2 regions of the Eisenibacter elegans DSM 3317 genome follow, and region 2 is predicted to be linked to the other one. Evidence: riboswitches for the same ligand, from Rfam matches in the RefSeq annotation. Region 2 holds a riboswitch; the other holds the start of a gene.
The links. A riboswitch is a leader RNA that binds a small molecule or an ion and turns the genes downstream of it on or off. The one in region 2 is predicted to bind cobalamin.

Region 1 (7,390 bases), on a different contig from region 2:
TGGGCGCTGCCGATTGTTGGGGAGATTTACCCTTGGCAGATGGTCTTTTTCATCATCGGCCTACCTGGATTATTGATTGCCGCGCTCGTCTTTACAATACGCGAGCCATTGCGCCGCAACCGCCTAGCACAGTCCGAGACGGTCGTACAGCAAAATACCCTCTCACTAGAGCAAGTTTTGGCCTATATCCGCCAAAACGGCCAAGCTTTTTTTGGAATTTCTTTTGCGATGGCTTTTACTTCTATGAGCGCCTACGGAACTACAGGCTGGTATCCGTCAATGTTACAGCGTACTTATGGCTGGACAGAGGTGCAGGCTGGCCTGGCTTATGGTGGAGTCATTACGCTCTGCTGTACCTTGGGCATTTTGGCCGGTGGTATTTTGGCCGATAGGCTAAAGCGAAAGCACGGAGCCATCGCCAACCTTCAAGTATGTATGTATGCCTTTGTAGGGCTTTTGATAACAGGTTGGTGGTATACCTTGATGCCTTCCGGCCAAAGCTCTATCTTGGCCATCACGATTTCCTGCTTTCTGATTGCCTCGCCGCTAGGCGCAGCAGGGGCAGCCATCCAAGAAATGATGCCCAACCAAATGCGTGGGCTAGCGACAGCCATTTACTTTTTTGTGCTCAATATCATTGCGCTTGGCCTGGGACCTACTGCCGTAGCTGCACTGACCGATTTTGTGTTTCAAGACGAAAAAGCCGTACGATATTCGCTATTGACGGTAACCATTGTAGGCAATGGCCTGGCCTTGTTGTCTATGTGGGCGGCTTTCAGGGCCTATCCCAAAAGCCTAGAACGGCTTCAGGTATTTCTGAATAAGGGCAATGCCTAACCATTACACAGCGTCTAGCGGCTTCTCTAATCATCGGGTATTTTTAGACAAGTAACGAAAGACCCAGTCTGACATCAACAAAAAGCCTTATTTTGGTATAAAATAAAGGTTTTTTGCACGCCACTGGATATTTTCAAACCCCCACAGTTAAAACTGTGGGCTAGGGCTTATTTTACCCCAGAAATGAGGGTTTGGCTTGTCTCGGGGCTGGAGCTCCGAGTTACTTTTCCAAAAATGTCTAGTAGTGTATTTCCCAAACCAATTGTGGTTGGGTATAGGGTATATCAACACCAACCCTTCAAAGGCTTCAAGCCCCTGAAAAACTATTGCTTATCAGTCCCGATGAACTAGACGATACGCAATATACAAAGCTAAAAAAGCGCCAAATCGCTACTATACGGTATACGCTTTTTTTCTGTGAACGAATCTTGCTTGATTGTTTAGAAATTGCGTTATTTGTTTGAAATACAAAATTTTATCACGATAACTTATTAATCAAAATTTACTATGGAATCTGATGTATCTAAGATTGTCTTGCTTGGCGGCCTCTTCATCTACCTCATCATTTCGCTGGTTATTGGCGGAGTGATTATTGCCTCACAGTGGGTTATTTTCACCAAGGCCGGTAAACCCGGCTGGGCATCGCTCATACCAATTTACAATATTGTTATCTTGCTCGAAATCGTGGGCAAACCTACTTGGTGGTTGGTACTGATGTTCATCCCGTTCGTCAATATTGCCGTATCAATCATTATTTTACACAATTTATCGCTCTCCTTTGGGAAAGATAGCGGCTTTACGATAGGCCTGGTATTGTTATCGGTTATTTTCTTTCCGATTTTGGCCTTTGGCGAAGCCAAATACATAGGCCCTGCCGGCGGCGAAGGAAGTACATATTAGTAGTATTGAAGCTTCTTAGCGCTACAAAGGCGCGCTTGAGTCAGAAGCTTGTGTACTTTCCAAAAAAAGCGCTCTCCCAAAGGAAGAGCGCTTTTTGCTACAATAAAACGGTCGATAGTCACGCTGATTAAAGGCGAATTTCAACACCGGCAGTGATAAAACGTGGCAGCCCTACACGGATACCTTGGGGGCGGCGTGTGGCGATGTAGCGCTCATCGCTAAGGTTTTTGACAGATACATTGAAGTGTGTATTCCAGCGTTTTACAGCATAGCCTAGTGTAGCATCAAAAATAGTATAAGCATCTAATTTGCCGATACGGCCATTGGCACTAGGGGTTATAGTATTCAACACATCAGTGAACTGCTCACCTACGTGGGTAGCCGTTAGGCGCAAATCAAAACCGAAAGGTGCTTGCCAAGTAAAGGCGCTTGAGAGCAACCACTGAGGCGCATAGGGCGTGCGGTTGCCGCTGATATTAGTGCCTTCTACCCCAGCGCTTAGGCTTTGGCCAATAAAGCGGTCTTTATTGAAAAAGGCATCTGTATAAGTAGCGTTTAGGTCGAGCACAAGGCGGTGGTTAAGGTTGGCGATTTTACCAAAGTCGATGTTAAAAGCTCCCTCAATGCCTCGGTGTGTAGTTTCGCCACCATTGATAAGGCCAGCACCGGCGCCTCCCGAAGATTCAGAAACGGGAATAATCTGATTTTCAAAATCCATATAAAAGCCCGTAAACTCTATATGAGCAAAATTGCTGATATTGCTGCGGAAGCCTAGCTCATAGTTCCAGCTTAGCTCAGCATCCAGCTCAAAAACCTCTCCGGTAGCAGAGATGGCATCTTTCACACGTGGAGGGGAGAACCCACGGTGTGCGCCTGCAAAAATACTGGTGTTTTCACCTAGGTTATAGTTGGCTCCAATACCTGGGATAAGGCTGGTAATATTGTTTTCGCTTCTGACTCCTACAAGGTTGTTGTTGTTGAGTAAGATATTGCGCTCATAGTTGTAAAACTCAGCTCGTAGTCCGGGCGTTACAGAAAAGCGCTCACTGAAGTGTAGGGCGTTTTGAGCATAGAGGCTATAAGCAATGCCCGTACGGATTTCGTCGTCGCGTAGGCGGCCTGTGCGGGCGCTGGCGCTGGCACCATCAATGCGCTGCTCCAAGGCACGCTCATACATTGCCCTAGCACCTATGTGTAGACGGTTTTCGATATTACCGAAGTAGTAAGTACCCGCCAGTTGTGTTTCGATACCAGCTACCTCAAAACTACGGTTACGGTGGGCGTTCTGGTCGCGCATGTAGATAGCCCCATTAGGGGTATTTATATCACCCCAAACAACCCCCGTAGGATTGGGCACTGGAGCATAGGCAAAGTCTTGACGTTGCCAGTTGCGGCTGGTGGTATTGGCAAAAGCAGTAGTTTTAAGCGAGAAGCGCTCGCTAAATTCCCACTGGTGGGTTACGCTTGCCGCATAACGGCGTACATTGAGGCGGTCGTCGGGGGCAAGGCGGGCAAAGTCAAACTCATCACTAGCATCATACATTGTTTGGGTAATGCCGATATAAGTGGCATTAGATACTTCATTATAAAGTGACAACTTGACACCTACCGAAGACTTATCGCCGGTACGGAACTTGAACTTAGTGTTGAAATCACTGATTTCAAAGCCTACCAAGCCGACATCATCAGCGCGTTTGTAGAGATAATTGACTTGATAACCTACATTGCCGATGGTATTGCCATAGCCTACCAAGCCGCTGAAATAGCCCCCTTGGCCGGCGCGTAGTTTTACGTTCAGCTCTTGGTTTTGGGGAGGATCTGCGGTAATGTAATTGATTACCCCACCGACAGTTTGCGGGCCATACATAATCTGTCCGCTGCCTTTGAGTACTTCTACACCTATCATCCGATCCATCACAGGGGTGTAGTACATCTCTGGCTCACCATAAGGATTAAGCGCCACAGGAATGCCGTCTTCGAGCATCAAGACGTTGCGGCTGCGGTCGGGGTCAAGTCCGCGTATACCCACATTCACGCGCATCCCAAGTCCCTCTTCATCTACTACGTGTAGGCCGGGGGCGCGGCGAAACACCTCATTGCCACTGATAGGCGCTAGAAGGTTTAACTCGCGAGCACTGATAAAGCTGACAGCACCCGGAATTTCTTTGAAAAGCCCTTCCTTGCCGCCTAAGACAACAATCTGAGGCATATCGTACCTCTTCAGAGAGTCGAGCGGGTCTGGGGTTTGTGTCGTGGCAATTACTTTGCTCGTCGAGGTGGTATAGCTCTTGGCTTCTTGTGCCACTAATGGGTCGAGACTCCCAAGGATTAGCGCAAGTGTTAGAAAAGAGAAGTATTGAAAGCGCATAATGAGTTGTGTTTAATTTGTTTTAGACTCAATTCAAATAGAGTTTGCGAGGGCAAAACTAAAAATTATTTAGACTGATTACAAATAAATTAAAAAAAAACTCCTGAATGCTGCGGTAAATTCCTCAGAATGTGCTTGGTAGAAGTTGCTTACCGACTTCCAAAAGCCACAACGCTTGTATTTCCTTTGTGTGTGTCTCTATCTTTATACTATACAAAGCCTGCTGCCTATACCAATGACACTATATTTTGAGGCCATCACCTCAACATACAGCCATCTTTGATACAAATACCCTGAAATATGCCTATATTTGCCCTCGGCTTTGGGTGCTTTAGATGGCTCAAAAGGGAATCCGGTGAAATTCCGGGACAGCCCCCGCTGCTGTAACTCGGCTGTTAGGTCTCGGCCTAAACACAGAAGTGATACTGATGATTTATACAATCCACTGACTACTAGCTAGTTGGGAAGGGTGTCAGTATTCCGAGAAGTCAGAAGACCTGCCCTTGCCTATGGTTTCACACTTACTTTCGGGGTGAAAAGTACAGATGACAAACAAACAAAAAACGCGCACAGCCCAAATTACTTGGGGCTGGCTTGGGGCATTATTGGCTGCCCTCTTTATTTTTCAGGCTTGTAATACCGCCGATACTCGCCAAGAGGCCAAGAATCAGGGAGCTGTTGCCGTAACAGATACGCTACATTTGCAGGTACAGTATGCCCAAAACTTTAGTATCCACTACATCTCCGGCTACCCTGTATTGCACATTGGGCAAAGCGCTCAAGACAGCACGGCGCAAATCCAACTAGCCCTCGTTCCTCATCAGGCCGAAGTACCTGCTGCCCTACAAGGCAGCAACTACCAAATTATCCGCACTCCTGTCAGCAGGGCAGTGGCAGCGTCCCATACCCACTTGGCTATGTTTGAGGTACTAGAAGGCTTAGACGCAGTGGTAGGATTGACAGAGGCCGACTATCTCCCACACGAAGGACTACAAGCAGCCCTAAAACAAGGGAAAGTAGCGGAGGTAGGCAAGGGGGGAAGCCTGAACCACGAACTGGTATTGGCACAACAGCCTCAGGTGTTGATAGCCTCTGTCGTTCAGGTCCAAAGTCTCAAGGGAATGAATGCCCTAGAGCAAGCCGGTATTACGATAGTGCCTAATGGCGACTGGTTAGAAGCCTCGCCCTTGGGTCGTGCGGAATGGCTCAAGGTTTTTGGCTTACTCTTGGGCAAGCCTACTAAGGCACAAGCTTGTTTTGAGGCAATTACCCAACGCTACGACTCCTTGCAGCGCCTCGTCAAGGCCCTGCCCCCAAGCAAACCCCGCCCCTTGGTCTTGACTGACCTGCCCTACAAAGGGACTTGGTATGTACCTGCTGGCCAAAGTTATGTGGCTACCTTGCTCAAAGATGCCGGTGCAGACTACCCCTGGGCCGATACACAAGGCACGGGCAGCCTCGCGCTCGACTTTGAAGCGGTGTATGCCAAGGCCCAACAAGCAGACCTTTGGCTTAATACCAGCTCGGCTAGGCAACTCGCTGATATTCAGACACAAGACCCGCGATTGGCCAATTTTAAGCCCTTTGTCCAAAAACAAGTGTACAACAATAACCGGCATACAACTACCAAAGGTGGTAGCACGTATTTTATGCAGGGAATAGTGGAGCCACACCTTATCTTGGCAGACCTCATCAGTATCATCCACCCAGAGCTACTGCCCAAGCATCAGCAGGTGTATTACCATCAACTTCCCTGATTTTGTACGCAATCTATTACCTAATAGCACTTGTTATGCTTGTACACGAAAGCTTTTTTGAGATTGGAGTTCTTTGAAGATTCCAAGAGGATAGATCTCTATTGGTTGGCCGCTACCACGCGGATAACTGAGCGACAATACCAAGAGGAGTGCCTAAAATATGTAGGATTGTTTACCACACCATACTTTGGCAATCAGCCAGATGCAATCAATTGGCTAGACAGTCAAGCCTGAGTATATTAACGCTACCGCCCAAGAACAAATGAGCAAACTACCCACTTACGAAGCCTCCACAAATACCATAGCCCCTCCCAAGCTGCGCCAAGCTTGGTTTTGGGGCTTGGGAGTATTGATGGTACTGGCCTTTGTATTGGATGTGGCATTAGGTTCGGTTTGGATTCCGCCGGAGGCGATTATACGTAGCCTATTGGGGGACACACAAGTACCCCCAATATGGGTCAACATCATCTACCATTTGCGGTTGCCCCGCGCCTTGACAACAGCCCTAGCCGGCGCAGCGCTGGCTGTCAGTGGGTTACAAATGCAGACCTTGTTTCAAAACCCTCTGGCAGGACCGTCGGTATTGGGTATCAGTGCCGGAGCCGGACTAGGGGTGGCCATCGTGGTCTTTGGTTCGGGCTTGAGCCTTTCTACTGCCAGCGCAGCACAAGGGGGATTTTCGGTCATTGTGGCGGCGATGTTGGGGGCAATGGCTGTACTGCTGTTGATGTTGTTTTTGGCACGGAGGGTATCCGATATTGTGGTACTTTTGATTGTGGGGGTGATGGTAGGGCAGCTCAGCGGTGCGTTGGTCAGCATTGGGCAATACTTCAGCCATCCCGAACAGATACAAAGTTATCTGGTCTGGACTTTTGGCAATACGGGCGCAGTATCGGGGGTGCAGCTCTATTGGCTTGCCGCCTGCGTATTGCTAGGCTTAGGAGGTACTTGGCTCTCGGCCAAACACCTCAATGCCTTACTCTTGGGCGAAACTTATGCACAGAGCCTAGGGCTGCCTTTGATGCGGCTACGGTTGGTAGTGATTCTTATGACTGGTTTGATGACCGGCAGCGTAACCGCCTTTTGCGGGCCTATTGCCTTTATCGGCATTGCAGTCCCACATCTGGTGCGCACCCTCTTGCGCAGCACCAATCACCAGTGGCTGGTGCCCGCAACGGCCTTGGGCGGTGCTGGGCTGCTCTTGCTCTGCGATGTTGTCAGTAAATTGCCGGGAAGTCAAATCAGCCTGCCTCTAAACGCCATTACCGCCCTTATTGGTGCGCCAGTGGTGATATATGTGTTGCTGAACGTGAGGCGATTGAGGCATTGAGATGATAAAATCAGGTGTAGTGCTTGCCACTTGCATAACGGTGGTGTATCGCAAAAAGATGCATCCCATAAAGATAAAACACAATATTTAGCCTAGCTTTTTGAGTATGAATACATCAGACATTTCCGCAGGGCCTGTGCCCAATGCTGCCATCGATACCCAGTGCCTGAGCATAGGCTACGGGCAGCGGGTCTTGGA
Region 2 (7,390 bases):
AATATGCCGTGCAAATCACTGTGGCCGACGAACGCGACGGCGCACTCTCCGGCTCTACCCTCAAGGAGGCCTGCTCTTGGGGTAAGGTAGATACTGTATACGAGCAGATGGTATGGGCCGAAGCCACACTGGCTATGCCCCTCATCAGCGGATATGCCTACCACAAAGGCGCTTGGAAAAATCGCCAAGAACGTCGTTTCAACGATGTGCTGGCCACCAAAGCCGCAACACAAGAAGCCTAGAAAAACCCTTAGTTAGTCAATAAATAAGAGTCATCCCCACAATTTTGGGGGTGGCTTTTTTTGTTTCGAGGGTTTGGTAAGTATCCAAAATGACGATATTTACGTTATGGTGTCATATCTATCAAACGATTGCCTCGATGATGCTACGAAACACCTCCCTCTGCGCCCTGCTGTTGGGGCTGATACAGTTTGCCCATGCACAAGTCAGCAGCCCTGACTGGCTACAAGGCCAGTGGCAAACCAAAAGCAGCTTGATGCTGATGGGAATGGCTTTTGAAGAACAAATAGCCCTGAACATAAGCATCACCGAACTGGTATTACACAAAACCCAAAGACAAGGGTTTATCTTGTCTGAGGCAGAGCGTCAAGAGCTAATCCCCCAATTAGAGGTGCTCAAAGCCCAGGGCAAGCTCACAGACCTGCGTACGCAAGAGCTTTATGAGGGTATTTTGGGTGCCGCGTTGACCTTCTCGTGTAAGTTGCCCCTAACCGCACATCATCCTTGGGATAAGCACAGTGGCTATTTTGTATGTGGAACGCCAACCGATTTTGATGCGTCGAGCACCCACCTCAACCCACCAATAGATACGCAAGACCTCGTGCAAATCCGGTGGGTGCAATACCAACGCTTGCCCGGCGGTCAAGTACGTTTTGTCTTGCAAGGCGACGACAACAGAGACCCTAAGCCCGAAGAAATGCGCCGGGAAGATGCTTTTAGGTTTGTCCGACCCCAAACTGCCGCCACACACGCCGCCCTGCCCAAGGCTGGTATCACGCCAGAAAATATAGCTGACTGGATTGCCCAAGTAGATGCCTTTTTACAAAGCCCCGAAATAGCACACCGCCGTAAAACAGAGCCAGAACCTGACCGTACGATGGGAGTGCTGGCCGGCTCAAGGCAGGAGATGGAGTTTATCTATGATTTTTTTGTGAGCCAAGGCCACAACCCTGTTGACGGCATCAAGACCTTATTCATCAACATAAACCGGCGACAACATCCCAATATAGCTGCTGATTTGTTGCAGCTTCTGCAAACAATGGACTGATTTTCATACAACAATGCCCCTCCAATATAACCCCATACCCCCCTATGAAACCACTGTATACAATTACCCTGCTGTTAGCGCTTATTTCCACTGTGCTCAAGGCCAGCCCCCTACCCCCCGATACTGTACCCACTCCCAAAGGCTACCTCAAACTCGTGGAGGCGCTAGGCGACCTCAATGGTGACAGCTCGGTAGAGCTGGTTGTCATCTACCAAACTAACGAAGAGACCGACCTCGGAATGGTGCGAGAGATTCGCATTTTCCAAAAAACTAAAGGCAACTGGAGCCTATGGCACCAAAGCCGGGGGGCAGTGCTGCCCAGTCAGGCCGGAGGGATGATGGGAGATCCTTTCCAAACCCTAAGCATCAAAAACGGCCAAATAGTATTAGAGCACTTTGGCGGCAGCCGCGAGAAATGGCAATACATCCATACGTATCAATACCAAGACAAACAGTGGTACTTGGCCAAGGCCGAAGTGGAATTTGGAGACCCCTGCGGCCAAACTACCCGCTTTGAATACCAACTCAAGGATGGGGCATTTAGGCTTGAACAATTTTCGGAAAACTGCGACGAGGTTGCAGAAACCGTTGAGCAGAGACAATCGCTCAGCTTTGGCATCCCCCCACAAAAAAAGTACCCAATGGATGACTTCAATCCCGGAGAAAACCCGCTGGAGCTAGGCCCCAATAACATCGTGTATTTTTAAAAACCATTGTTAACGGTATCGCCCCACAGGGCTTTGTCAGCAACTTAGTTGCGGGATAAGCAAGATTTTAGCGATTTAAAATGCTGATAAAAAGCCACTTATACCCATAACATCCAGATATTACGCAAAAAAACACGACTGTTCGGCATTTATTAAAGGGCTTATGCTATTTTTGCGAACATAAGTTCTTTGTTTCGTAATTTCATCAACGCAAAAGCGGTTCTATGGAAGCATAGATTAAAAGGGAATCGTGTGAAAATCACGAGCTGACGCGCAACTGTAAGTAACGTATCGGTTTTTGTCCTCGCGTACCATTGCCCCTGTGGGGCGAGAAGGTCGGCAAAAATGTTACAAGCCAGGAGACCTGCCCTTTTGTATTGACCCACGCCCTCGCGATTTGGGGCCTCAAGTCAGGAAGATGTATCTGCTCACACCTAATTTTTGAGGGGAATGCCTTGTCCTTTCGGCAGCATTCGACCGAGGTCTCTGCGTGTGTGTAGCATACTTATTTTTTTGACCCAACTCCCTCATTGTTTTTTACGGTGTATCGCCTGTGTGCGTGGCGAAGTTTCGCTTGAAGAGCTTTTGACTTCATTGTTTCACAAAAAGTTAAAAGTCCTATGCAAACGCATAACCTCGGCTATCCGCGAATTGGTAGCCACCGCGAACTCAAAAAAGCCAGCGAAAACTATTGGGCCGGCAATGCTAGCGCCCAAGAGCTGCAACAGACTGCATACGAGCTGCGCCTGCGCCATTGGAAAGCCCAATCGGAAGCCGGTATTGAGCTTGTTCCGGTCAATGACTTCTCGCTCTACGACCACGTACTCGACACCCTCCTAACCTTTGGCGCTATCCCCGAGCGCTACCAACCCCTTGTTGGCGGTGCGCAACCTCTTGACCTCTATTTTGCGATGGCCCGTGGCCATCAGCGCGACGGCCTAGACCTACGTGCGATGGAGATGACCAAGTGGTTTGACACCAACTACCACTACATCGTCCCTGAGTTTCACCGTGAGCAACAGTTCCAGCTATTCCGCCCCAAGGTACTCGACGAGCTCGCCGAAGCCTTACAAGCAGGCATCAAGGCCAAGCCCGTGCTGCTAGGGCCTATCTCGTTTTTGTTGTTGGGTAAGGCCAAAAACACTGACTTCAATACCCTCGACCTGCTCCCGCGCCTGTTGCCCGTCTATGCTCAATTGTTACAGCGCATTGCCGACCAAGGCGTAACTTGGGTACAGCTCGATGAGCCTATCCTCGCCACCGACATATCGCCGGAGGCGCAAATCGCCTTGGTACAAGCCTACAACTACCTCCGCAAAAGTGTCCCCGGTCTGAAGTTTTTGTTGGCCAACTATTTCGACTGCTTTGGCGAAGCGCTCGACACCGTGTTGAGCCTGCCCGTAGAGGCCTTACACCTCGATTTGGTACGCTGCCCTTCACAGCTCGACGACCTGCTCGAACACCCCGCCCTAGGCGACCAACGCATCCTGTCGCTTGGTGTGGTAGACGGTCGCAACGTTTGGCGCAATGATTTTGCCCATAGCCTCACCTTCTTGCGCAAGGCTGTGGCCAAAGTCGGAGAAGCACGCGTATGGGTGGCTCCCTCTTGCTCGCTGCTGCATAGCCCCATCGACTTGTCGCTAGAGACCAAGCTCGACCAAGAACTACAACAATGGCTTGCCTTTGCACAGCAAAAGCTCGAAGAGGTCAGCACCTTGGCCGAACTGGCCAGCACTGCCGAGCCAAGTCGCCGAGCCCTCGCCCGCCTAGAGCTTAACCAGCAGGCACACGAAGCCCGCCGCCGCTCTACCCGCATCCATAATCCGGAGGTGAAAAAGCGTCTCGAAGCCCTCAAGGCCGACCACTTCCGCCGACAGTCGGCTTTCGACCAACGCCAATCAGCCCAACACAAAGCGCTCAAGCTACCGCTCTTCCCTACTACGACCATCGGCTCTTTCCCACAAACCCCAGAAATACGTGCCTTGCGTGCCAACTTCAAAAAAGGCGCAATCAGTGCTGCCGAATATGAAGCGGCAATGGAAGAAGCCATCCGCGAATCTATCACTTGGCAAGAAGAGGTCGGGATGGACGTGCTCGTACACGGCGAATTTGAGCGCAACGATATGGTCGAATACTTTGGCGAACTACTCGAAGGCTTTGCCTTTACCCAATATGGTTGGGTACAGAGCTATGGCAGCCGCTGTGTGAAGCCGCCCATCATTTATGGTGATGTATGGCGCAGCCGCGACCTGTCCGTCCGATGGAGTAGCTTTGCCCAAGCCCAAACCCAACTGCCCGTAAAAGGGATGCTCACAGGGCCGGTAACCATCTTGCAGTGGTCTTTTGTGCGTGATGACCAGCCCCGCCACCAAACAGCCTTCCAAATCGCTTGTGCCATCAATGATGAGGTAAAAGCCCTCGAAGTCGCCGGTATCGGTGTGATTCAGATTGATGAGCCAGCCTTCCGCGAAGGATTGCCACTGCGCCAAAAAGACCGCCCCGCCTACTTGGACTGGGCCGTGAAAGCTTTCCGACTGTCTAACAGCGGAGTGTCCGACCAAACCCAAATCCATACCCATATGTGCTACTCTGAGTTCAATGATATCATTGAGGCCATCGCTGCGATGGATGCCGACGTGATTACCATCGAAACCTCCCGCTCAGATATGGAGCTCTTGGATGCCTTTGTGGACTTCAAGTACCCCAACGAAATAGGCCCCGGCGTGTATGACATCCACTCCCCTCGCATTCCCAGCACCGACGAGATGGAGGCGCTCTTGCTCAAAGCGCTTAAGTTTGTCCCCGCCCGCAACCTGTGGGTCAACCCCGACTGTGGCCTCAAAACCCGTCGTTGGCCCGAAACCAAGGAAGCCCTCATACGGATGATTGCCGTAGCCAAGGCGCTGCGCGAAAAGACAGCCGCTTCCGTGGCATCATAAGCTCCCGGAATATGCCAAGATTTGCCTGATTATCAAGGATTTTTAAGGCACTTTTCTTGTTTTATTCTGGGGCTTACCCTTCGGGTCGCGCTAGGCGGCTGTACTCCTCGCACTTCGTGCTGTGGGGTACTGCTCGCCTATCGCTAAGCCGCGTGCGCCCGCTTGTGTCAGAGGCTTCACCCTGTCAGCACGAGGCCTGATTTTGGTGTCAAACAGCGTTTGAGCAAACCATTTTAGCCACCATAGGAGATGAAGGAATAAGTTTGCAAACCTATCGCTAAGGAGGTTTTCGAGAACTTTAGCACCAAAATCACGGAAGAGCCAATATATGACGCAAAGAGCCTTCCAAGCAAAACAGGACTTGCCCAAACCGTTTTAGCCACCCTAGCCCTAAGGGTAACCCTGTACTGAGCGCTCCAACCCAAACTTTTTTTCACCAAACAAGCAGGCCTATGCCCAGTCACGAACACAAACCTTGCGCCCGCTGTGGCAGCACTTTTGAGTGTAAGGTAGGTAGCGTTACGCTCTGCCACTGCTTCGACCAGCCCCTGAGCTACGAAGCACAGCAGTATATCGCCTCCCAATATTCGGACTGCCTCTGCGCCACCTGCTTACAATTACTCCACAAACAATACCAACAAATGAGCACTGCCATTGCCTCCCGAATAGCCGCTTCAGAAAGCCGCGTATTCAAAGTAGTATTCCCTAACACCACCAACCATTACGACACCCTCTTCGGAGGTACGGCGATGGAAATGATGGATGAGGTAGCCTTTATTACCGCCACACGATTCAGCCGCAAGCGGGTTGTTACGGTTTCTTCTAGCAAGATTGACTTCAAAAAATCTATCCCCGCAGATACCATCATCGAGCTGATAGGCCGTGTGGTGCGTGTGGGGCGCACCAGTCTGGAGGTGGAAGTCTCTATCTTCAAAGAGGAAATGTATCAAGAAGGCCGAGAGCACGCCATCCAAGGCACGTTCACCTTTGTAGCCCTCGACGAAAACAAGCAGCCCACTCTCGTAATCTAAGCACTTGTTTATACTCAACCACAATTAGTTTGGGAAATCTTTGCACTAAAAATCCTTGATAATCAAGAAATCAAATTCTACAAATCCCCAAATCTTGTGAATCTTGGTATAAAAACGCTCGCCGTAGCCCTCCCACGATTAAAATCGTGGGCTATATGTAATGCCTGCGTTTTTTGCCTAGTATCAGCACAAAAACCAGTTGTTTTGCCTGCCCTGCTGAAAATTTAAACAAGCACTAAGTACTGCGAAGCTAGCAAAAACCTGCCTACAAGACACCTGTAGGCCGGTTTTATAGCTTTTTATTGATAATTTGGTTGCGTTGTAAGGCGATATAACCCTCTTTTTCCATTTTCTTGAGCAGGCGCGAAATCACCTCTCGCGAGGTACTGAGGTCGGCAGCAATCTCTTGGTGGGTGGTGTTGAGAATATCCCCTTCTGCATCAAAATGCCGTTTGAGGTAAAACTCTAGCCGCTCGTCCATCCCTCTAAATGCAACACTATCCAGTACTTGGAGCATCTCATCAAAACGGCTGCGGTAGTTTTTGAGCACAAAATTGTACCAAGAGCGGTTGTTGCCAAACAACACTTCTGTTTGCATTACGGGCACAACCAAGGTGCGGGTAGGTGATACGGCCTTGGCCGTGATTTGACTAGGCTCGCTGTTGGCCGAGCAAATCATACTCAGGGCACAAGCCTGCCCCGGCTCAAGGTAATAAATAAAAAACTCGCTACCATCTTCGCTCTCCCGATAGAGTTTGACACGCCCGTCGAGGATGAGCATTGTCTGCTTGATATATTGCCCTGTACGCATCATCACCTCGCCCTCTTCCCACTGGCGTATTTGGCCGTGTTCGGTCAGATGTGTGATGACCTCTTGGTCTAATTGGCTAAATTGCTCTTGAAAAAGCTTTAGGTCTATTGTATCAATCATTTTCGGTTGTTGGTCTTTAAGCAAAGATACCGATTAGCGGACAACAACTCCGTAACAATTGTTACAAATTATGCCAAGATTCATTTGATTTGAGGGTTTACAGGAGTTGATTTTTTTTGATTCTCAAGGATTTTTAGCGCCACACATTTCCCAAACCAATTTTGGTCGGAGTATAGCGCACCTATTTCTGTGTGTCTTTATTTTTTGGGGAGATTACCCATCTTCGACATACATTTACCCACAAAGAGCATAAGGCACACACAAAGAGCGCTTGGAGAGTTGCTCAAGATATTGCACCTTTGTATATCCGTGCTTTCCTGTTAGCTAACTGAAAGTGCGCCCCATCAATGCATCATACACCTCAAAACAACAAAAATATGAGCTACGGATTTTTTAACACCCCTACGCCCATCAACGAGCCTATCCTGAGCTATGCGCCCGGTACGCCGGAGCGTGAGCGCTTGGCCAACACCCTGAAAGAGATGCGCGGCCAA

Region 1: linked by a shared signal. The riboswitch ahead of G499_RS0107740 (ABC transporter substrate-binding protein) and the one ahead of metE (5-methyltetrahydropteroyltriglutamate--homocysteine S-methyltransferase) in region 2 are both predicted to bind cobalamin.

What each region holds. Positions count from the first base shown of each region.
Region 1 is NZ_AUMD01000020.1:18,218-25,607, forward strand. Features, by position in the region: gene G499_RS0107725 (spinster family MFS transporter) at 1-837, shown strand, start outside; gene G499_RS0107730 (DUF5684 domain-containing protein) at 1,345-1,737, shown strand; gene G499_RS19145 (TonB-dependent receptor family protein) at 1,865-4,105, opposite strand; cobalamin riboswitch at 4,413-4,624, shown strand; gene G499_RS0107740 (ABC transporter substrate-binding protein) at 4,651-5,862, shown strand; gene G499_RS0107745 (FecCD family ABC transporter permease) at 6,125-7,192, shown strand; gene G499_RS0107750 (ABC transporter ATP-binding protein) at 7,299-7,390, shown strand, end outside.
Region 2 is NZ_AUMD01000021.1:209,931-217,320, reverse strand. Features, by position in the region: gene G499_RS0109775 (1,9-bis(guanidino)-5-aza-nonane synthase) at 1-242, shown strand, start outside; gene G499_RS0109770 (hypothetical protein) at 380-1,288, shown strand; gene G499_RS19470 (hypothetical protein) at 1,333-1,995, shown strand; cobalamin riboswitch at 2,195-2,381, shown strand; gene metE (5-methyltetrahydropteroyltriglutamate--homocysteine S-methyltransferase) at 2,616-4,934, shown strand; partial or broken gene G499_RS22320 (cysteine-rich CWC family protein) at 5,387-5,539, shown strand; gene G499_RS0109745 (acyl-CoA thioesterase) at 5,576-5,965, shown strand; gene G499_RS0109740 (Crp/Fnr family transcriptional regulator) at 6,255-6,896, opposite strand; gene pruA (L-glutamate gamma-semialdehyde dehydrogenase) at 7,274-7,390, shown strand, end outside.